DNA from 2 places in the Pulveribacter sp. genome. Region 1 is predicted to be linked to the other one. Evidence: riboswitches for the same ligand, from Rfam matches in the RefSeq annotation. Region 1 holds a riboswitch; the other holds the start of a gene.
The links. Region 1 has a riboswitch for cobalamin ahead of RT282_RS09075 (TonB-dependent receptor domain-containing protein). Riboswitches for the same ligand answer to the same signal wherever they lie in the genome.

Region 1 (10,737 bases):
TAGCGCCCGTACGCTGGGTGCCGCAGCGCCCGCTGGTAGCGCGCACCGCGACGTTTCATTTGGGCCGCCTGGCTGGCTATTCGGCAGCCGGCGCGATTGTGGCGCTGGCCATGGACCGCCTGGCCTGGCTGGGTCAGCACAGCACGGCCATCAAGCCTCTGTGGACATTGGCGCACGTGTTGGTGATCGCGTGGGGTCTGATGATGGTGCTACAGGCGCGACAGCCAGCCTGGATTGAGCGGGCAGGGCGCGCTGTGTGGAAGCGCGTGCAGCCATTGGTTGCGCGCCCGGGTGGCTTGTTCATTACCGGCATGGCGTGGGCGCTTCTGCCCTGTGGTCTGCTCTATACCGCGTTGCTTACGGCAGCACTGAGCGGTAGTGCGGCGCGAGGTGCACTGTGCATGCTTTTGTTCGGCCTGGCCAGCGGTGCATGGCTGGTGGGCGGCCCGCTTCTTTGGCAATGGCTGCGCAAGCGGTTCGATGGACTGCGCGACTCTTTGGGATCGCGTCTGGCGGGCCTGATCCTCTGTGTGCTCGGGGGTACAGCCCTTTGGATGGATGTGGTTCACAACCAGCCTGCACCCTGGTGTGTGACCTGATCGCGTAGCACCACTTCAGATGAAACCGAAATAGACATTTGCGGCGCGGCATGTAAGACCGCCTTTAAATGGTGATAATTCGTCACTGTCGGTGAAACAGGCACGGCGCACGCCCTGCCGCCTTGTCCGTGACTGAATCCGTCCTGATCGATATTGAAAAGCTCCGCGTGGGCATGTTTATCCAGCTCTCCGTGAACTGGATACGGCATCCTTTTGCCACCAACAGTTTTCGGATCACCACGATCGAGCAGATCCAGACCCTGCGTGGAGCAGGTATCCAGTCCGTGCGCTACGTCCCTTCCAAGAGCGTTGTGATGGAAGAAGACGCACGGCCGGATCAGGAATTGCCTGGGCTCGGGGGCAATGATGGGCTGGACAATGCCTTGCCAGTCGCACCGCAGCACGGCAATGCCGAGGTGATCGATCGGCATGCCGTCCCTCTGGACCGATGCTTTGCGCGGTATCACGAGGCCACACTGACCTATGACCGCCTAGCTGGCAGTGTGCTAGCCCAGCCGATGCATGCACGCGAACAGGCCGAAGGGCTCGTTCAATCCTGCGTGCAGGAGTTGCTCGGACAGGAACCCTGCGCCATTCGCTTGCTGACGTGCTGCGCCGACGACAGCATGGCAGCGCATGCCGTCAACGTCATGATTTTGTCGCTGCTGCTGGGACGTGTTCTTGGACAGGATACGCAGGACCTGCAACGTGTCGGCCTGGCTGCACTTCTGCACGACATCGGCAAGGTTGAGCTACCCCCGTATATTGCCCAGCCGGGAGCGCCGCTTGTGGCTTCCGACTTGCGGCGGTATCAGGCTCATGTGGGTGAGTCGGTCGCCATGGGCCAGCGCATGGGCTTGCCGAGCGACGTGCTGATTGCCATCGCGCATCACCACGAATTTGCTGATGGCAGCGGCTATCCTTTGCGGCTGGTGGAAGATGACCTGAGCAATGAGGGCCAAATCCTGGCTCTGGTGAACAGCTACGACCGCCTGTGCAACCCACTGCAGGGGCAACCCGCCCTGACGCCGCATGAGGCGGTTTCGCAGCTGTATGCCCAGCAGCGTGGTCGCTACAACAGTGCCATCCTGGGCGCCTTCATCCGCATGATGGGCGTGTATCCGCCGGGCTCCCTGGTGCAACTGGTGGATGGTCGCTACGCCCTGGTGGTGCGCGTGGATGCATTGCATCCGCTGCGGCCTCGGGTACAGGTCTATGACGAAGAAAAGCCGGAGCTTGAACTGGACCTTGTGTTGCATCCGCAGTTGGGTATTCATCGCAGCCTGAGGCCATCCCAATTGCCGCCGCAGGCGCTGAGGGCGCTGGCTCCGCAGGAGCGCATGTGCTACTACTTCGAGCCTGCGAGGAATACTTCAGACCCAACGAAGGGGCAAGAGTGAGTGGCCTGAAGCTCCCGCCTGGAGCCTGGCAAGCCGTTGTGCAGGAGCTGCAGCAGGCAGTCTGGCTGGTGGATGGCCGTTCGCTGGAGATTCTGTTTGCCAATGTGGCTGCGGTGCAATTGACCGGGCGCAGCGCCGAAGAGATGGTCGGCAGGCCCGTGCTTGAATTGGTCTCCTCGCCTGAGGACGAAATTTTCTGGAGCCGTCCATTACCCGAAATATCAATGGGCATCTGCTCGTGCACCGAGGTATGGAGTGCTCGCCGCAAGCGCTCCGTTGAGGTGGAGCGCCGAGTGCAGGCGGTGTATGCCGCTGCTGAGGGGGATGAGGGATGCGAGCATCCGCTGCTCCTGCTGTCCATGCAAGACCGTAGCGAGCAGGAAAGCTCGCGTCAGGAATACGAAGTGTTGCTGGGCGAATTGCGCGCTACGCTGGATTCGGCTGCGGACGGCCTGCTGGTATGTGACCTGCAAGGCGCCATCAGGGCGTTCAACCAGCGCTTCGCGCAGCTGTGGAGCTTGCCCGCGCCTATGCTTGCACGCCGGGACGACGCGGCGGTGTTTGCCCATATGCGCCAGCAGCTGGCCGACCCGGCGGCTTGCGATGAACAACTCGTCGCCCGTACGGACGGGCCCATGCAAGAGGCCGTCGACATCCTGCGCCTGGGTAATGGAGTCATTCTGGAGCAGCGCTCAGTACCGCAGCTGGCGCACGGGCGGCTCGCCGGGCGTGTCTATTCCTTCCGGGATATTTCCCGGCAAGCCGAGGTGCAGGCCAGCCTGCGTCTGGCCGCGCAGGTTTTCGAATCAAGCCTGGACGCCATCTTCATCGCCGACGAGCACCATCTCATCCTCCGCGTGAATCCGGGTTGCGAACAGCTGCTGGGTGCTCCGCGCTCGCCCCTGCCCGGCAGTGCGGTTACGGCGCTGTTGGACGCAGGCATGGATGAGGAAGCCTTCCTCGCGCAAGTGGCCCAGCGCTGGCGACGGGAAGGTTTCTGGGAGGGCGAGGTGATACTGCGCAAAACCGTCGGCGCCAGCGGCCCCCCGATACACCTGTCCTGGGTCGTGTTGCGTGACGAGGGTGGGACGGTGGTCCAGAGCATAGGCTTCATGCGTGACCTGACGCAGCAGCGCGCGGCGCAAAGGCGCATTGAGGAACTGGCTTTCACCGACGCGCTGACAGGCCTGCCCAACCGTCTGCGGTTGCACGAGCGGGTGCAGGAAGCCATCGATGCGGCGCAAGGTTCGGATGCCCAGTTTGCGCTGCTCTTTCTCGACCTGGACCGCTTCAAGATCGTCAACGATTCGTTGGGCCACCCGTTCGGAGATCGCGTACTCAAGCTGGTGGCCCAGCGGCTGCTGCGTTGCCTGCGGCAATCCGACATGCTGTGCCGGCTGGGTGGAGACGAATTCGTGGTCCACCTGGCCAATTCGGATGCTCAGATGGCTGAGAGTGTGGCACGCCGCGTCCTCGAGGAAATGCTGCAGCCTTTCCAACTCGATGAGATGAGCTTTTCCATCCAGGGGAGCATCGGCATTGCCATGCATCCGCAGGACGGACGCAGTCTGGACGATCTCATCAAGCATGCCGACACGGCGATGTACCGCACCAAGGAGCGCGGGCGAGGCAGCTATGGGTTCTATCAGCCCCAGATGAATTCCAACCTGCTGGCGCGCATGAAGATGGAGCACGCCATGCGCCAGGCCCTGGGGCAAGGCCACATGGCCGTGCACTACCAGCCGCAAGTCGACATGGCCAGCGGGCGCATCGTGGGTGCCGAGGCACTGCTGCGCTGGAACGACCCGCAACTGGGCGTGGTGTCGCCCGCCGCATTCATACCGCTGGCCGAGGAGTCCGGTTATATCGTCACCCTGGGCGCCTGGGTGATGGAGCAGGCTGCCCGCGAGGCCGCGTATTGGCAGGACAGTGAAACGCCGCTGGTGATCTCGGTCAACGTGTCAGCACTTGAGTTTCGCCAGCCGGGCTTCCTGCATCGCGTTGCCAGGCTGATCGAGCATCATGGCCTGCGGCCCCGCCAGCTGGAGCTGGAATTGACGGAAAGCGTGCTGCTGCAGGATGCGCAGGACAAGGAGGAGATGCTGGCCGCATTGGCCCGTATGGGCATCAGCCTGTCTATCGATGACTTCGGTACGGGCTACTCCAGCCTTGCCTACCTGAAGAACCTGCCCATACACCGATTGAAGGTGGACAAGTCCTTCGTCGATGGCCTTCCGGGCGAGGACGGCGAGCGTGCGATCGTCCAGGCCATCATCAAGATGGGTCAGGCGCTGGGCCTGGAAGTGGTAGCGGAAGGTGTCGAGGACAAGGTGCAGCGCGAGGCACTGAGCGCCATGGGCTGCATGTTCTATCAGGGGTACCTGTGCTCACCCGCCTTGCCAAAGCAGCAGTTGCGTGACCTGATGCTGCAGGACCGTTTGCACTAAGGCCGGGTAGCTAAGAAAAAGGTGTCTGCGAATGCCACCGGACCGGCATCCTGAACCGGGGGTTCAGGGGGGCGAGGGCAGCCAGGCATTGGGTTCATCTGACGCGAGATGATCACGCTTGCCAGGCAATGTACCAAGCCCGTGCTCAGTGAGCATTGGTTCAAGGAAATATAAAGCCCGGCAGCACCGCAGACGCTTTCATTGTACCGGCCACGTGGCGGGCCGGGCCGGTTGCTCGCAAATCCTTACGACACTCGCCCGTCGTCACCCAGAGCTTCGTCCAGGCGCAGCAGCAGCTGGGACAGGCGCTCCTCGCCTGCAGATTCCTGCGGTGCGCTGGCGAGTACCTCGGCGGGCTGAGCGTGCGCTGCCTGGGCGGCAGCGGCCTCGCGGTCGGCGACCTCGAAGGCGAGATTCAGCGCAGCCAGCACGGCGATGCGGTCACGGGCACGCACCTTGCCAGTGTCGCGGATCTGGGTCATGGCCGTATCCACGCGCTCCACGGCGTCCAGCAGGCGCGCCTCCTGGCCTTCGGGGCAGGCCAGCAGGTAGCTTTGCTGCAGGATCTGGACCTCGATCTGCTTCATGGGGTGTCGTCCTTGGGTTGCGAATTCGAAGGCAGGCGGTCCAGCAGCGACTCGACCCGTGAGCGGGCGGCCTGCAGGCGGGACTTGAGCGAGTCGCGCTCCTGCGTGAGCGCCATGACCTGCTGGGCCAGCAGCGCGTTGGTGCGCCTGAGCTGCTCGTGCTGCTGCAGGAGCCGTTCCACGCGCTCGGCGACCTGGTCGATGGTGGAGGGGACGGAGGGCGAAGGCGCTGACATAGGCCTGGGATTGTAGGGACCAGGCTGCGTCCCGGCATAAAATCGTGCCGTTGGTGCTCGCTGCGTGGTTCACATGCGGCAGTTCAACGGGAAGCAGGGAGGAGCCTCCGCCATGGAGTGCATCCGAGCCTGCGCTGCCCCCGCAACGGTCAGCGAACCAGCCGCCTTGGCGGCTGCCCTTTCACACACGAAGCCACTGGATGCCTTGAACAAGCGTCTGGGAAGGCGTTGGAAGGTGTTTCGCCAGCCCGGATACCGGCCAACACGGAGGTTGCACACCCTTTGGGGTGCGCAGCTGTTTCACCCAACGCCGGCGGGGATGCTGGCACGGGTTGTTTGCTGATTCTTGTCTTCCATGTCGATTTCCCTGTTCCGTGAAAGCGCGGCTGCATCGGGCTGCGTGCGCCTGCGTGCCAGTGCGCTCACCCTGGCCGTTCTCGCCGTCTGCTCCGCTCAGGCCCAGGACGGCGCCATCGTGGTGGCGCAAAACCTGCGCTCTCCCTCGCTGGACGATGTGGTGGTGACCGCCACCCGCACCGCCCAGCCGCTGACCGACATCGTGGCCGACGTCTCCATCGTGGATAGCGAAACCATCGCCCAGGCCGGCGCCACCGGCCTGGTGGACGTACTGGCGCGGCTGCCGGGCGTGGAGATCACGCGCAACGGCGGCGTGGGCAACTCGTCCAATGTGTTTCTGCGCGGCGCCGAGGGGCGCTTCACCGCCGTGTACATCGACGGCGTGCGCGTGGATTCGCAATCCACCGGTGGAGCCGTGTGGGAGCAGATCCCGCTGTCGCAGATCGACCGCATCGAGGTGCTGCGCGGCCCGGCTGCCGCCGTCTACGGCTCGGACGCCATGGGTGGCGTGATCCAGCTGTTCACCAAGAAGGGCGAGGGCCCGGCGGCGCCCTACGTGGGTGTGGGCCTGGGCTCGCACCAGCTGCGCCGGATCGAGGCCGGGGTCAGCGGCGCTGCGGGCGAGGGCGGCGCCTTCGACTATGCGCTGGGCATCAGCCACGAGCGCAGCGACGGCTATGACATCCGCGACAGCGCGGGCCATAACCCGGACCGTGATGGCTACCGCACCACGGCGGGCAACGCGCGCCTGGGCCTGAAGATCAACGCCGCGCACCGGATCGACGCCACGCTGCTGGCCAACGAGATGAAGTCCGGCTACGACGGCTCCAAGTACACCCCGGCCGACCCCGAGGACGACCAGAACGACAACCGCATGCACGCCGCCGGCCTCACCTGGTCGGCGCAGTGGTCGCAGGCCTTCAGCTCGCGCGTCTCGCTCACCGACTCGGTCAGCCGCTACGAGACTACGCCGTCGCACTACCTGACGCGCACGCACCTGCGCGGCTACCTGTGGCACAACGAGTACCGCCTGGGCGCGCACCTGTTCACCGCCGCGCTGGAGCGGCGCGAAGATCAGTTGACCAACGACCCCATTGACCGCGACCGCTCCCAGGACGCGCTGGCGCTGGGCTATGGCTTTCACGCGGGCAACCACACGCTGCAGCTGAACCTGCGCCATGACTCCGACAGCGAGTTCGGCAGCAAGAACACCGGCAGCGTGGCCTACGGCTATGCCATCACGCCCACGCTGCGCGCCACGGCCTCGGCCGGCACGGCCTTCCGGGCGCCCACGCTGTACCAGCGCTTCAGCCAGTATGGCGACGCCAGCCTGAAGCCGGAGACCGGCCGCAACATCGAGGTCGGCCTGCGCTACGCCAGCGGCGCCAGCCATGCGGGCGTGGTGGCCTATCGCAACCGGGTGAGCAACCTGATCATCTTCGACGGCACCGCCACCGCCTGTGGCCAGGACTTCGGCTGCTACAACAGCGTGGGCCGGGCCGAATACAAGGGTGTCACCCTCTCCGCCGGCCACCGCGTCGGCGGCGTGACGCTGCACGGCTCCATCGACCTGCAAAGCCCCAAGGACCTGGCGACGGGCAGGCAGCTGCAGCGCCGCGCCAAGCGCTACGCCACCTTCGGCGCCGACACGCAACTGGCCGGCTGGACGCTGGGCGCCGAGGTGCAGGCCTCCGGCCGCCGCTTCGATAACGCGGCCAACACCCAGGTGCTGGGCGGCTACACCCTCGTCAACCTGTACGCCAGCACCCGCGTGGCGCGCGACTTCACGCTGCTGGCCCGCGTGGACAACCTGGGAGACAAGGACTACCAGCTGGCGCGCACCTATGTCACACCCGGGCGCAGCCTGTACGTGGGCTTGAAGTGGGCCCCGCATTGAGACAGAAGGCCATGGCCCGCTGCCCCGCGTTGATCATCGCCGCGCCCGCTTCGGGCCAGGGCAAGACCACGGTGGCCGCCGCGCTGGCTCGCCTGCATGCGCGCCAGGGGCGGCGCGTGCGCGTCTTCAAGTGCGGACCGGACCATCTGGACCCGCACTGGCACGAACTGGCCAGCGGCGCGCTCGTGCACCCGCTGGACCTGTGGATGACGGGCGAGGACGACTGCCGCCGGCGCCTGCATGCCGCCGCGCAGCAGGCCGATCTGCTGATCATCGAAGGAGTGATGGGCCTGTTCGACGGCGAGCACAGCGTGGCGGAGCTGGCGCGGCGCTGTGGCATCCCGGTGCTGGCGGTGATCGACGCCAGCGCCATGGGCGGCACGTTCGGCGCGCTGGTGCACGGCCTGCGCAGCTACTGGCCTGATCTGCCCTGGGCCGGCGCCCTGGCCAACCGCGTGGCGGGTGAAGGCCATGCGCGCATGCTGCAGGAGGGCTTGAGCGACGCGACCGATTGGCTGGGAGCGCTGCCGGGCATCGGCAGTGGTGGCTCGGGCAGGGGTAAGCCTGGTGGGCTCCTGCCCGAGCGGCACCTGGGCCTGGTGGCGGCCCAGGAGCTACCCGACGCCCTGGCCCGGCTGGACGCGGCGGCCGACGCACTGGCCGCCACCCCGCTGGGCCGCATCGGCCCGCACGAGCTGCAGCGCTGGGCCGTGGACTTCGCCGCCGTGCCCGAAGCCGAGACCCCGGCGCCCACGCTGGCCGGGCGCACCGTGGCGGTGGCGCGCGACGAGGCCTTCTGTCTGGTTTATGCCGCCAACCTGGACACGCTGCGCGCCCTGGGTGCGCAGGTGGCGCTGTTCTCGCCGCTGCGCGGCGAACCGCTGCCCGACTGCGACGCGCTGTGGCTGCCCGGCGGCTATCCCGAACTGCACGCCTCCGCCCTGGCCGAGCGGCATGCGCTGCGCGCGCAGCTGCAGGCGCATGTGGACGCGGGCCGGCCAGTGTGGGCCGAAGGCGGGGGCCTGCTGGCGCTGCTGCAGTCCATCGCCATGCCGGACGGCAGCGAGCTGCCGCTGTGGGGCCTGCTGCCGGGCCGCGCCGCCTTGCAGCAACGCCTGGCGGCCATAGGCCCGCGCGAGCTGCGCCTGGACGGCTGCGAGCCGCTGCGCGGCCACAGTTTTCATTACGCCGTCGTGCAGGACGGCGCCATGCCGGTGCTCGCCCAGGCCACACGGCCCGGGGCCGGCACGGCGGCGCTGCAGGGGGCCGAGGCTGTGTACCGCTGCGGCAGCATCCGCGCCAGCTTCTTCCAGGCATGGTTCGCCTCCAGCCACCAGGCTGTGGCGCGGCTGCTGGGCGACGGACCGCAGGCCTAGACGAAAGGACGGACAAGAGCATGGACATCGCGCGCAGCGAACTCATCCTGGGCGGCCAAAAGAGCGGCAAGTCGCGCCGCGCCGAGCAGCTGGCCCGCGCCTGGCTTGGGCGCTCGCCCGGGCACGCCGCGCTGCTGATCGCCACCGCCCAGGCCCACGACGAGGAGATGCGCGCGCGCATCGTGCGCCACCAGCGCGAGCGCGCCGAACGCGTGCCCGGCCTGGCGCTGCTGGAGGAGCCACGCGACCTGGCCGCCGCCCTGGCGCAACGCGGAGCGCCCGGCACCCTAGTGGTGGTGGACTGCCTGACCCTGTGGCTGACCCACTGGCTGATGCCGGTGGCGCCGCAGGAATATGAGCCAAATCGGCCTCCAGCCCTTGCCTGGCAAGCGCAGGCAGCTCACTTTTTTGAAGCGCTGGCGCAATGCCCCGGCCCGGTGGTGCTGGTGGGCAACGAGATCGGCCTGGGCGTGATCCCGCTGGGGCGGGAGGTGCGCGCCTTCGTCGACGCGCTGGGCGTGGTGAATCAGCAGGCGGCCGCCGCCTGCCGGCGCGTGACGCTGATGGCGGCCGGCCTCCCGCTCACCCTGAAAGACGAGGCACTCCTATGACACGGCCCTGGCTGCGCTGGACGCGCCTGATCTGCACCGTCCTGGCGCTGGCGGGCGCCGCCTCGGCCGCTTCGGCCGCCATCGCCATCCAGGACGACCGAGGCCGCACGCTGCAGTTCGACGCGCCGCCGCAGCGCGTCGTCAGCCTCTTGCCCTCGCTGACCGAAAGCCTGTGCGAGATGCAGCAGTGCCACCGCCTGGTGGGGGTGGACCGCTACTCCAACTGGCCCCAGGCCGTGCGCGCCCTGCCGCAGGTGGGCGGCGGGCTGGACCCCAGCGTCGAGGCCGTCGTCGCCCTCCAGCCCGACGTGGTGCTGCTGTCGGTGAGCAGCCGGGTCAGCGACCGGCTCGAAGCCTTGGGGCTGAAGGTCGTCGCGCTAGAGCCCAAGAACCATGCCGACGTGCGCCGCGTGCTGGGCGTGCTGGGCGCGCTGTTCGCCGTGCCGCGCGAGCAGGGCGCAGACCGGCTGTGGCGCGTGATCGACGCGGCCGTGCAGGCGGCGGCCCAGTCGCTGCCGCCCAAGGCGCACGGCGCGCGGGTGTACTTCGAGGTCAGCCGCGGCCCCTACGTGGCCGGCCAGACCTCGTTCATCGGCGAGACGCTGGCGCGCCTGGGCGTGCGCAACGTGGTGCCGGCGGAGCTGGGGCCGTTCCCGCGCCTGAGCCCCGAATTCGTGCTGCGCGTGCAGCCCGACGTGATCATGGTGTCCAACCGCAGCGCCCAGCCGATGACGACCTATCCCGGCTGGAAGCACCTGGCAGCGGTCCAGGCCGGGCGGCTGTGCGTCTTCGGCCCGGAGCAGGGCGACGTCCTGGTGCGGCCCGGCCCGCGCATGGCCGAGGCCGCCCGCCTGATGGCCGATTGCCTGAACGGGGCCTTCCGATGAGCGCTGTGCTGCCGCCCACCACCGCCGTGCAGGACCAGCGCCGCCACCGCGGCGCCAGCCTGCTGGTGTGGCTGCTGGCGGCCAGCGCGCTGCTGGTGCTGCTGGGCGCCAGCGTGGGCAGCACCGGCTTCGAGAGCGTGCTGCACATGGGCCAGGACGCGCTGGCGCGCCAGATCGTCTGGGACATTCGCCTGCCGCGCACCCTGGGCGCCTGGCTGGCCGGCGCGCTGCTGGGGCTGGCCGGGGCGGTGTCGCAGGGCCTGTTTCGCAATCCGCTGGCCGACCCCTACCTGCTGGGCAGCGCCTCGGGCGCGGCCCTGGGCGGGGCGGTGGCCATGGC
Region 2 (10,737 bases), on a different contig from region 1:
GCAGCGCCAGCGCCAGGTCGTCGAACACGGCGGTGTTGCCCGCCAGCAAGTGCGAGCGGTAGAACACCAGCGCCACCACCGGCGCGCCGGGGTGCCAGGCGCGCTGCAGGGCGGCCAGCGGATCGGCGTGCGCATCGGCATGGGCAGCGGCCCAGGCGGCGGGCACGTGCAGCGCCACCTGCGGCAGCGGGCGCGGGGGCTCGGGCTCGGCGCCGTGGCCCATGCCGTGGAAGGCGGCGGCGCGCAAAAACTGCAGGGCGTTGGCGCTGCCGCCGGCGCGCAGGTAGCGCCACAGCAGCCGGCCGGTGTCCGCGGGCAGGGTGCCGCGCGCCAGCAGTTCGGGGTCTTCGGTCAGGTCGCCCGAGAACAGCGTCAGCGCCTGCCCGTGCCGGCGCGCCAGCGCGGCCAGCTGCTGGATGCCGTAGGGCCAGGTGGATTCCGAGCCCAGGTGATCGACGATGACCACGCAGGCATGCCGCAGCACCTCGTCGGCGTAGCGGTCCAGCGAGGCGTTGCCGCGCAGGTGCAGCAGGTTGGCCAGGCGCAGGCTGGGAAAGTGCGGGTCCGTCTGCGCCAGCTGGGCGCGGGCGGCGGCCAGCAGCGACAGCGTGGTGTCGGCGCTGCTGAGCACCACGATGTCGGCCGGGGTTTGCTCCAGGCAGATGACGGCGCTGTCGTCCTCGACGAAGCCGCCGGGGCGGGTGCTCAGCAGATGCATGGTAAAAATCCCCTGTAGGCCTCTGTGGAAAAGGGCGAGCAGCTATCGAAATAGAAGCAAATCACGCCGCGAGCGGCGCCAGCGCGGCGCGCACCGCGGCCTCGTCCAGGCCCTGGCCGATGAACACCAGCCGCGTACGCCGCTCCTCGCCCTCGCGCCAGGGGCGGTCGAAGTGGTGCGTGAAGCGCGCGCCCACGCCCTGCACCAACAGGCGCATGGGCTTGCCCGGCAGGGCCGCGAAGCCCTTGATGCGCAGGATGGGCTGACGGCCCACCAGCTGCTGCAGCGCGGCGATCAGCGCCTCACGCTCGACCGGAGGCAGCGCCACGTCGAAGGAATCGAACTCGTCGTGGTCGTGGTCCTCGTCGTGGTCATGGTGGCTGGGGCGCTGGTCGATGGTGGTCTCGGCGGCGCGCTGCAGGCCCAGCAGCACGTCCAGGGGCAGGCGGCCCTCGGTGGCGTGCACCACCTTGACCTCGGGCGGCAGCTCGGCGCGCACCAGGGCCTCGACCTGCGCCAGGGCATCGGCGCCCACCAGGTCGCACTTGTTCAGCACCACCAGGTCGGCCGCGGAGAGCTGGTCTTCGAACAGCTCGTGCAGGGGCGACTCGTGGTCCAGGTTGGGGTCGGCGCGGCGCTGGGCGTCCACCGCCTCGGGGTGGGCGGCGAACTGGCCGGCGGCGGTGGCGGGCGTGTCCACCACGGTGACCACGGCGTCCACCGTGAAGGCGCCGGCGATCTCGGGCCACTGGAAGGCCTGCACCAGGGGCTTCGGTAAAGCCAGGCCGCTGGTTTCGATCAGCACGGCGTCGATCTCGTGGCGGCGTGCTGCCAGCTGCTGCATGACGGGAAAGAACTCCTCCTGCACCGTGCAGCACATGCAGCCGTTGGCCAGCTCGTACAGCTGGCCGGCCTGCTCGCCGCCTTCGCCCCCTTCGTCCTCGCAGCCGATGCCGCAGGCTTTCAGGATGTCACCGTCGATGCCGAGCTCGCCGAACTCGTTGACGATGACGGCGATGCGCCGGCCTTGCGCGTTGGCCAGCACGTGGCGCAGCAGCGTGGTCTTGCCGCTGCCCAGGAAGCCGGTGACGATGGTGGCGGGGATCTTGGAGGTGTTCATGATTCGGACTTCGAGTGGGAAAAGCGGTACTTCAGGAATTGGTGACTTCTTTCGGCCCATGCACGCGCAGCGCTTGGACCACCTGCTGGTGCGCCACGTGCTGCGCCAGGACGCGGCCGATGTCGGCTTGCCCCAGCGGCCCGTACCAGACACCTTCCGGGTAGACGATCATCAGCGGGCCGTGGTTGCAGGGGTACTGGCAACTGGTTTGCAGGGGCCGCACACGTTTTTTCAAAGCGGGGTTCTGGTTGATCGCACCGGTCAGCACGGGCCAGAGGGCCACCGCGCCCGCTGCGGCGCAGCGTGGCCCGATGCACCACAGCGCGTGATGCGTGTGCTCCGGCACGCTGGACCAGCCCTTGGGGTCGTGTCGCCAGTCTTCATCGACGAGGGTCGCCACGTCGGGCAGATCCAGCGCCTGGCGGGCGGCCGCGGCCAGCAGTTCGGGCAGGGCAACAGCCTGCGCCAAGGGCTCGCCGAAGATCAGCGTGGGGCTCTGGTCGCGCCCAGCACGCCAGCGCATGGCCACCTTGTGCAGCCAGCGGCGCAGCGCGGCCTCGTCGGGCAGCATCAGTGGCAGGATGACGATGGTGTCCGCATCTGCGCAGAGGCCCAGCGCCGTCGGCAGGTCGGGTTGCCAGCGATCGACGAAGGCGGGCTGCACCCGCACGCCCGGCCACTGGGCCGCAAGTTGCTGCGCCAACCCGGCCAGCTCCGCCGTGGTGGAGGCCGCCACGCCGCCGCGCCCAAGGAGGACGATGGCGACGGAGGCGTGGTCAGTTGGCGGTGGTCGGATTGCAGCGGTCATCGAGTATTGGAATTGGCATCGAGAAGTTCAGGGCGCTGGGCGCGCTGGAGCCATCAGCGCCTGGACAGCAGGCCGATCACGAAAGCCGCACCGACCAGGGCGATCAAGACCCCGACAGGCAGCTCTTGCGGCGCCAGCAGGCGGCGGGAAAGCAAGTCGCCCAGGACCATCAACACGGCGCCCGTCAATGCGCAAACGCCCAGCGCGCGCCGATGCAATGCGCCCGCTACCGCGCGGGCCAAGTGCGGCGCCATCAGGCCGACAAAGCCGATGACACCCGCCACCGCCACGCAGCTGGCAGTGGCCAGCGCGGTAACGGCAAACACCTGCCGGCCGAGCCGGTCAGGATTGACGCCCAGGCTATGCGCCGCCGCATCGCCGGCCAGCAGCGCGTCCAGCTGGCGATGGCGCAGGCCCGCAAACCCGGCGGCCAGCGCTGCGCCCGCCAGCGCCATCGGCAGGTTGTCCCAGCGCGCGCCGCCAAAGCCGCCCAGAGTCCAGAACAGCACCGATTGCGCAGCGCGTTGGTCGCCCATCAGCGTCAGAAAATGCGTCACCGCGGTGAACATGAACGACACCGCCAGCCCGGCCAGGACCATGTACTCAGGCGTGTGCTCGCGCTGGCGGCGCATCAGCAGCATCACCGCGCCCGCCGCAACCAGGCCGCCGGCAAACGCAGCCAGCGGCAGGCTCCACACGCCCATGAAGTCGCCCACGGTGGTGATGACCAGTACGGCTCCGGCCGCTGCGCCGGAAGACAGGCCGAACAAATAGGGATCGGCCAGGCCGTTGTGGCTGACGGTCTGCAGCAGCAGCCCGGTCACCGCCAAGGCAGCGCCCACGCTGGCCGCCATCAGCGTGCGCGGCAGCCGCAGGTCGAACAGGATGTGGGCCAGCATGTCGCCATCCGACGCTTCGCGTTCGACCCAGCCACGCCAGAGCAAGTGCGGCACTTGATCGAATGGCACGGCAGCCGTGCCAAAGGCGATCGACGCCAGCATCAGCAGCACGAGTGCGAGCAGCAACGCGCCCAGCACCAGCGCATGGGCGCGCGGGCAGGCCGGTGGAAGGGGCACTGCGGGGCTTTGGAGATCACTGGGCATGGGCAGCGGGCACGTTGGCCGAGGATGCGCGCGTGGCAGGCACGCGCGTGGCGCGAATGGCGGCGTTGATCTTTTCGATGGCGTCGATGTTGGCCGGGCTGGGCGTGACCTCTTCGTAGCGCAACACCAGAAAGCGCTCGCTTTTCACGGCCTCCAACCGCCGCATGACCGGGTGCGTGCGCAAGTAGTTCTTCAGGCGCGCGGCATCGGGGTCGCCTTGTGAGCCCAGCATTAGGATCAACTCGGGATTGCGCGTGGCCACGATCTCCCAGGACGTCCTGGTCCAGCTGGTTGCCAAGTCGTCCATGATGTTGCGCCCGCCGGCCGCGGTGATCAACGCTTCAGGCATGGCATGGCGCCCGCCCGTGGTGGGGCTGCCCTCGCCCGAGTCGTACAGGAATACGCGCACAGGCTCGCCAGCGGGCGGCGGTGGCAGATCCGCCACGCGTTTTTTCCAGCTGTTGACCAGGCCTTGCGCCTGCTCGCGCTTGCCAAAGATCGCGCCCAGCTTGATGAAATCGTCGTACAGCAAGGCCATCGACGCGGTCGGACGGCTCTTGTCGACGCGGATGCAGCTCTCGCTCAGCACCAGGGTCTTGACGCCCTCGCGCGCCAGGGTGTCGGGGGTGACGGGCCCACCGGGGTGCATGCCGTAGCTCCAGCCTGCAAAGAAAAAGTCCGGCCTCGCGGCCAGGAGGGTTTCCAGGCTTGCCGCACGGGGCGCGAGCTCTGGCACGTCACCCAGTGCGCGCTGCAGCTGCGGGCCGACGCCGTACCAGCCCGTCAGGCCCGTGACGCCGACCATCTGGGGCTGCAACTGCAGCGCCAGCGCCATCGCCAACATGTTCTTGTCGTGAAAGACGGCGCGCTTAGGCGGCGCATCAAAGCGCAGTGGCTGTCCGCAGCTTTGCACGGTGAGCGGAAATGGCTGGGCCTGGGCCTGGGCCTGCGGCGCGGGCAGCCATCCGCCAAGCGCCAGGCCAAGGGCGGCCGCCACCTGCCAGGCGTGCGCGCGAGCTGGCGCGGTTGAAAAAGCAGCGTTCACGGGAGTCCCTCCTCCTGCACGTCGAAAGGCCGCCCATCGGCGGGCACGTCAAAAATCAGCGCAGGCGCACCGCCGGCTGCTGGCGCGCGGCACACGTTCATGCGAAACACCTGGCGGACCAGGTCGGGATTGAATGCGGCGTCTGGCGTATCCAGCGCCACCGCGCGGCCCCGGTGCAGCACCAGCACGCGTTGCGCGAAGCGCGCCGCCAGGCTCAGCTCATGCAGGACGGCCACCACCGTGATGCCCAGCGTTGCCAAGCTGTCCAGCACGTCGATGCGAGTGCGTAGATCGAGGTGGTTGGTCGGCTCATCGAGCAGCAGCACCCGCGGCGCCTGCGCCACCGCGCGTGCAAGCGCTGCCAGGCGGCGCTGCCCGCCAGAAAGCTGGTCCATGCGCCGCCCGGCCAGGGCCGCAAGGCCGAAGCGCACGATGGCCGCGTGCACGTCGCGCGCCCGATCCGAGCCATGTGGAATGCGGCCCAGCGCCACGTAGTCGCTCACGCTCAGGTGGCGGCTCGGGAGCTCGTCCTGGTGCAGCACAGCCATGTGTGTGGCGCGCTGCTGGGGCGGGGTCCGTGCGATGTCCTGACCGAACAACAGCACGCGCCCTGCGTCGGGCTTCAGGCGCGCGGACAGCATTTGCAGCAGGCTGCTCTTGCCGGCGCCGTTAGGGCCGACGATGGCCAGGCGCTCGCCGGCGTCCACACGCAGGCTGAGCGGCTGCAGCACGCGGCGCCCGCCAAGCGTCAGGCTCGCTTCCTGCACTTCGAGCGCTACGTTGGTGTGCTGCGCGTACATGCTGGCGTTGTGATGCTTCAGAACGTGATGCGCCCGGTCAGGGTTGCCGTGCGTGGTTCGCCCAGCAGCCAACGATTGGTGCTGCCTGACACAGGATAGATCCGGTTGCCGAGGTTGCGCACCCCCAGGCTGATGCTGCTCGCCTGTGTCGGCCTGTAGGTGAGCGAGGCGTTGGCGACCGTATAGCCGGGCAGGTAGCCGCTGTTGGCCGGGTTGGTGGGGCGCTTGCCGACGTACTGCAGGCCGGCGCCGAGTTGCCATTGCGGCAGGAACTGCCAGGTGCTCCAGACGTTGAACAGGCGCTGCGGCACGCCGGTGGGCACGTTGCCGTCGTAGATCACGGCGCGGCCAGCCGACGCGGCGGCGAACTGGTCGTAACGAGCGCGTACCAGTGCGGCGTTGGCATCGACCGTCCAGCCGCGCACGGGCTCAGCGGCGAAAGCAAGCTCAAGGCCGGTGGAGCTTTGACTGCCGATCTGTTGCGTGAGAGCAGGGTTGTCCACGTCGCGTGTGAGCAGCTTGCGCTTGTCGATGCGGTACAGCGCCACGCTCCATTCGCCGCGCAGCGCCGGCACGTCGCCCTTGACGCCGACTTCCGCTTGGCGCCCGCGCGTCAGGTCGTAGCTGGTGGTGCCGCCGGGCAGCGCCAGCGCACCGCTCACCGGGTCGGTCGCGGTGGCGAATTGGCCGTACAGCGAGAGTGCATCGCTGGCCTTCCATACGGCGCCGAGCCGGCCGGTGACGGGTGAATAGCGCACGTCGTCCGGTGCAGCGCTGGTGCGCATGTTTTGAGTATGCAGGCGGATGCGGTCGGCGCGCAGGCCGCCCAACACCGTCCACTGGGGCGTCAGCGTCCAGTGGCTTTCGACGAACAAGGCGGTCGTGGTCAGGTCGGAGCGGCGGGCCAGCCCGTAGGGGACAGGGCTGAGGAACACGCCGGGGTCGACCTGGCCAGGGTCGACCCGGTCGGCGCCGCCGTAGGGCGAGTTGCTGAGGGTATCGAAATCGGTGCGATAGGCATCCAGACCGGCCACCAGCCTGTGCCGCATGCCGGCGACTTCGCCGTTCACCTGGGCTTCGAAGCGGTTGCCGGTTTGCTTGACCCCGTGGCCGATGTGCAGGAAGTCGGTGCGATCGACCAGGCCGCTGGCGGGGACAAAGGTGTAGTCCTCGGCGTTGCGCCAGACCCGGTTCGAGCGCAAGTGATAAGTCTCGTTGCGCAGTTGCACGCCATCGGCTACGTCGTGGCGCAGGCGCAGGCGCCAGGCCTGGTCGTTGTAGCGCACGCGCGCGTCGCTGACGTTGAAGCTGGTGCGTCGCCATTCACGCGGCACGCCACCATCGCGCGTGGGCGTGCCGAAGTAGGTGGTGTCATCGTTGTGCCCGCCGTCGAAGCTCATCGTGGCGGCAAAGCGCGCGTTGGGCCTGAAGGTCAGCGCCAGGGAGGCGTTCTGGCGGTCATATTGGCTGTCGCGGCGAACACCGCTACTGTGCGCCGCGTCGACATAGGCGGAGTACGCCAGGGCGTCGCTGATCGGCCCGCGCAGCCCGACGCCGCCTGAGATCGTCCGGTGCTGGCCCAGGCTCACATAGGCCTCGCGCTCGCTGCGATCGAACAACGGCTGCTTGGTGACGTAGTTGACAACCGCGCCGATCGCTCCGTCGCCGTACAGCACCGAAGCCGGCCCGCGCAAGACCTGGATCGATTCGATCGGCCAAGTCGAGAACGGGTAGGTGACGGTTCCGGCGGCGACCGTCAGGCGCGTGCCGTCCAGCAGTTGCGCAACCGAGTTGTGGCCCACGAATCCGCGCGCGCTGAGGCTGCTGAAGCCGTTGCCAGGCGCCGGCATTTCGGCGATGCCGGTCAGGCTGACCACGGCGTCCTGGGTACGCATGATGTTGCGCGAGAGGATCTGTTCGCGCGACATCACGCTCACGCTGGCCGGCGTTTCGCGCGCCGTCAGGCCCAGGCGCGAACCGGTTTCTTGCGGCTGCAACTGGTTCAGGCTGGCGTCGTGGGCGACGGCCTCGCTGCTGACCGTGACCGCCGGCAGCGCCCTCTGCGCCGCTGTATCGGCCGGCGGCGCCGCGGTTTGCGCTGCCGCATTGGCGGCGACCAGCAGCACGCCGGGGCCTGTCAGCGCGATCGCGCGGTGGTGTGCGAGAGCGCACAGCTGCGCGCGTACCAAGCCGCCTAGGCTCATGGTCATTCCTCCAGTGGCGCGCCTGCTCTCCCGCGGGACGCGCTACGTTGCTGATGGCAGCTGGAATGAGATGAGAACGGCCAAGCAAAAAGGCCGGTGCAAGGGCCGTGCTTGTCCGGCCCGCCGCTCGCCCGCAGCCGCCGCTACATGTTCACGCAGGCCGGTATCCGGGCTCACGGATGGTGCGCATGGCGCACCAGGCCTTGCGCCTTCCCGCGCCATGTGGCGCAGTGGCAGCCGGCATGCGGGGCATGCTGGCGGGCAAGACTTGGTTTCCGCTGACCGTTGCGGGGGCAGCGCAGGAATTGCGGGTCTTGTTCACAAGACGACGCGCACCTGCTTCCCGTTGAACTTCGTTGCCCGCGTGGAGCGGGCGAAGCACCTGGTGAAAAGCCGCCTGTCAGGCAGAGCCTGGCGGGCGGCGGGCGCGATTGTGGCACAGGCCTGTGGACCTGCTTCGCGCGCAGCTTCAGTCCTGCTGCTCCAAAAAACGCTGCGCGTCCAGCGCCGCCATGCAGCCCGTGCCGGCGCTGGTGATGGCCTGGCGGTACACATGGTCCTGCACGTCGCCGGCGGCGAAGACGCCCGGCACGCTGGTCTGGGTGGCGAAGCCCTTCAAGCCGCCCTGGGTGGTGATGTAGCCGTTCTCCATGTCCAGCTGGCCCTGGAAGATGTCGGTGTTGGGGTGGTGGCCGATGGCGATGAAGGCGCCCTGCAGGGCGATGTCCTCGGTGTGCTCGTCCCGGGTGCTCTTGATGCGGATGCCGGTCACGCCGCTGTCGTCGCCCAGCACTTCGTCCAGCGTGAAGTGGGTCTTGAGCTCGATCTTGCCCTCCTTGACCTTCTCCATCAGCTTGTCCACGAGAATGGGCTCGGCCTTGAACTTGTCGCGCCGATGCACCAGGGTGACCTTGCGGGCGATGTTGGACAGGTACAGGGCTTCCTCCACGGCGGTGTTGCCCCCGCCGACCACGCACACGTCCTGCTCGCGGTAGAAGAAGCCGTCGCAGGTGGCGCAGGCCGACACGCCGCGGCCCATGAAGGCCGCTTCGGAGGGCAGGCCCAGGTACTTGGCCGAGGCGCCGGTGGCGATGATCAGGGTGTCACAGGTGTAGGTGCCGCTGTCGCCGGTGAGGGTGAAGGGGCGCTTGGACAGGTCCACGGCGCTGATGTGGTCGAAGATCACCTGCGTCTTGAAGCGCTCGGCGTGCTCCAGGAAGCGCTGCATCAGGTCCGGGCCCTGCACGCCGTTGGCGTCGGCCGGCCAGTTGTCCACCTCGGTGGTGGTCATGAGCTGGCCACCCTGGGCCATGCCGGTGATCAGCACCGGGTTGAGGTTGGCACGCGCCGCATAGACGGCGGCGGTGTAGCCGGCGGGGCCCGAGCCCAGGATCAGGACTTTGGCGTGTTGCGTATTGGACATGATGGTCGTCGACAAAGCGGTTGGAGAAGGGCGCTGCGGCGCCCGGCCGGGCCATTGTAGGGAGCGGCCATCGCCCCGCCAAAGGCATGGGGTAAGCTTCCGCGCTTGGCTTTTCGCTCTATGACTTATTCCCTCAATACCCTGAACGCAACGTCGCAGGCCAAGGGCGCGGGGCGCGGCGGCGTGGCCCGCTTCGGCCACGAGCTCAGCCTGATCGCGGGGCTGCTGGCGCTGGTGTTCTGGCTGCTGGCGCTGGCCAGCTTTTCGCCGCAGGACGTGGCCTGGTCCACGACGGGCGCGCCGGAGCACGGCGCGGTGGCCAACTGGGTCGGCCGCCTGGGCGCCTGGGCGGCGGACGCCAGCTATTTCGCGCTCGGCTTTTCCGTCTGGTGGGCGGTGGCCGCGGCGGTCCACGCCTGGCTGGCCTCGCTGGCGCACTGGATGCGCGGCGGCCAGCACGCCGGTGGCGCCACGCCGTCCCACCCCTGGCTGCGCCGCGCCCTGTACTGGCTGGGGCTGGCGCTGCTCCTGGGCGCCAGCTGCGCGCTGGAGTGGTCGCGCCTGTACCGCTTCGAAGACTTGCTGCCCGGCCACGCCGGCGGTGTGCTGGGCTACCTGATGGGGCCGCTGGCGGTGAAGTGGCTGGGCTTCACTGGCTCGGGCCTGGCCGGCGTGGTGCTGGTGGTGCTGGGTGCGGGCCTGGTGTTCCATTTCTCCTGGGGCCAGCTGGCCGAGCGCCTGGGCGCGCGCATCGATGCCCTGGTGCAGGCCGGCCGGGCGCGGCGCGAGCGCGTGCGCGACGCGGCCGTGGGCCGGCGCGCGGCGCGCGAGCGCCAGGGCCCGGCGGTGCGCGAGGAGCCGCATGCGGACGATGCGCCCGCGGCCTCCGCCGCGCGGGTACACGCCCCTGTCACCATCATCGAGCCGCAGCTGGCCGACCCGGTGCCCAGCACCCGGGTGGTCAAGGAGCGGCAAAAGCCCCTGTTCACCGAGATCTCCGACAGCGCCCTGCCGCAGGTGGACCTGCTGGACACCGCCCAGACGCGCCAGGAGAGCGTGTCCGCCGACACGCTGGAGATGACCAGCCGCCTGATCGAGAAGAAGCTGGGCGACTTCGGCGTGGAGGTGACGGTGGTCGCCGCCGCGCCCGGCCCGGTCATCACGCGCTACGAGATCGAGCCGGCCACGGGCGTGAAAGGCTCGCAAATCGTCAATCTGGCCAAGGACCTGGCGCGCTCGCTGTCGCTGGTGTCCATCCGCGTGGTCGAGACCATTCCTGGCAAGACCACCATGGCGCTGGAGCTGCCCAACGCCCGGCGCCAGACCATCCGCCTGTCGGAGATCCTGGGCTCGCAGGTCTACCACGATGCGCGCAGCATGCTGACCGTAGGCCTCGGCAAGGACATCGTGGGCGCCCCGGTGGTGGCCGACCTGGCCAAGATGCCGCACTGCCTGGTGGCCGGCACCACCGGCTCGGGCAAGTCGGTGGGCATCAACGCCATGATCCTGAGCCTGC

Region 2: linked by a shared signal. The riboswitch ahead of RT282_RS12435 (TonB-dependent receptor) and the one ahead of RT282_RS09075 (TonB-dependent receptor domain-containing protein) in region 1 are both predicted to bind cobalamin.

What each region holds. Positions count from the first base shown of each region.
Region 1 is NZ_DAMATK010000002.1:592,456-603,192, reverse strand. Features, by position in the region: gene RT282_RS09100 (sulfite exporter TauE/SafE family protein) at 1-599, shown strand, start outside; gene RT282_RS09095 (HD domain-containing phosphohydrolase) at 728-1,999, shown strand; gene RT282_RS09090 (EAL domain-containing protein) at 2,005-4,446, shown strand; gene RT282_RS09085 (cell division protein ZapA) at 4,692-5,033, opposite strand; gene RT282_RS09080 (DUF904 domain-containing protein) at 5,030-5,269, opposite strand; cobalamin riboswitch at 5,304-5,548, shown strand; gene RT282_RS09075 (TonB-dependent receptor domain-containing protein) at 5,625-7,523, shown strand; gene RT282_RS09070 (cobyrinate a,c-diamide synthase) at 7,535-8,899, shown strand; gene RT282_RS09065 (bifunctional adenosylcobinamide kinase/adenosylcobinamide-phosphate guanylyltransferase) at 8,920-9,510, shown strand; gene RT282_RS09060 (helical backbone metal receptor) at 9,507-10,397, shown strand; gene RT282_RS09055 (iron ABC transporter permease) at 10,394-10,737, shown strand, end outside.
Region 2 is NZ_DAMATK010000003.1:254,305-265,041, reverse strand. Features, by position in the region: gene cobN (cobaltochelatase subunit CobN) at 1-718, opposite strand, end outside; gene cobW (cobalamin biosynthesis protein CobW) at 780-1,838, opposite strand; gene RT282_RS12455 ((2Fe-2S) ferredoxin domain-containing protein) at 1,870-2,646, opposite strand; gene RT282_RS12450 (iron ABC transporter permease) at 2,700-3,722, opposite strand; gene RT282_RS12445 (ABC transporter substrate-binding protein) at 3,739-4,794, opposite strand; gene RT282_RS12440 (ABC transporter ATP-binding protein) at 4,791-5,594, opposite strand; gene RT282_RS12435 (TonB-dependent receptor) at 5,612-7,798, opposite strand; cobalamin riboswitch at 7,939-8,199, opposite strand; gene trxB (thioredoxin-disulfide reductase) at 8,268-9,221, opposite strand; gene RT282_RS12425 (DNA translocase FtsK 4TM domain-containing protein) at 9,342-10,737, shown strand, end outside.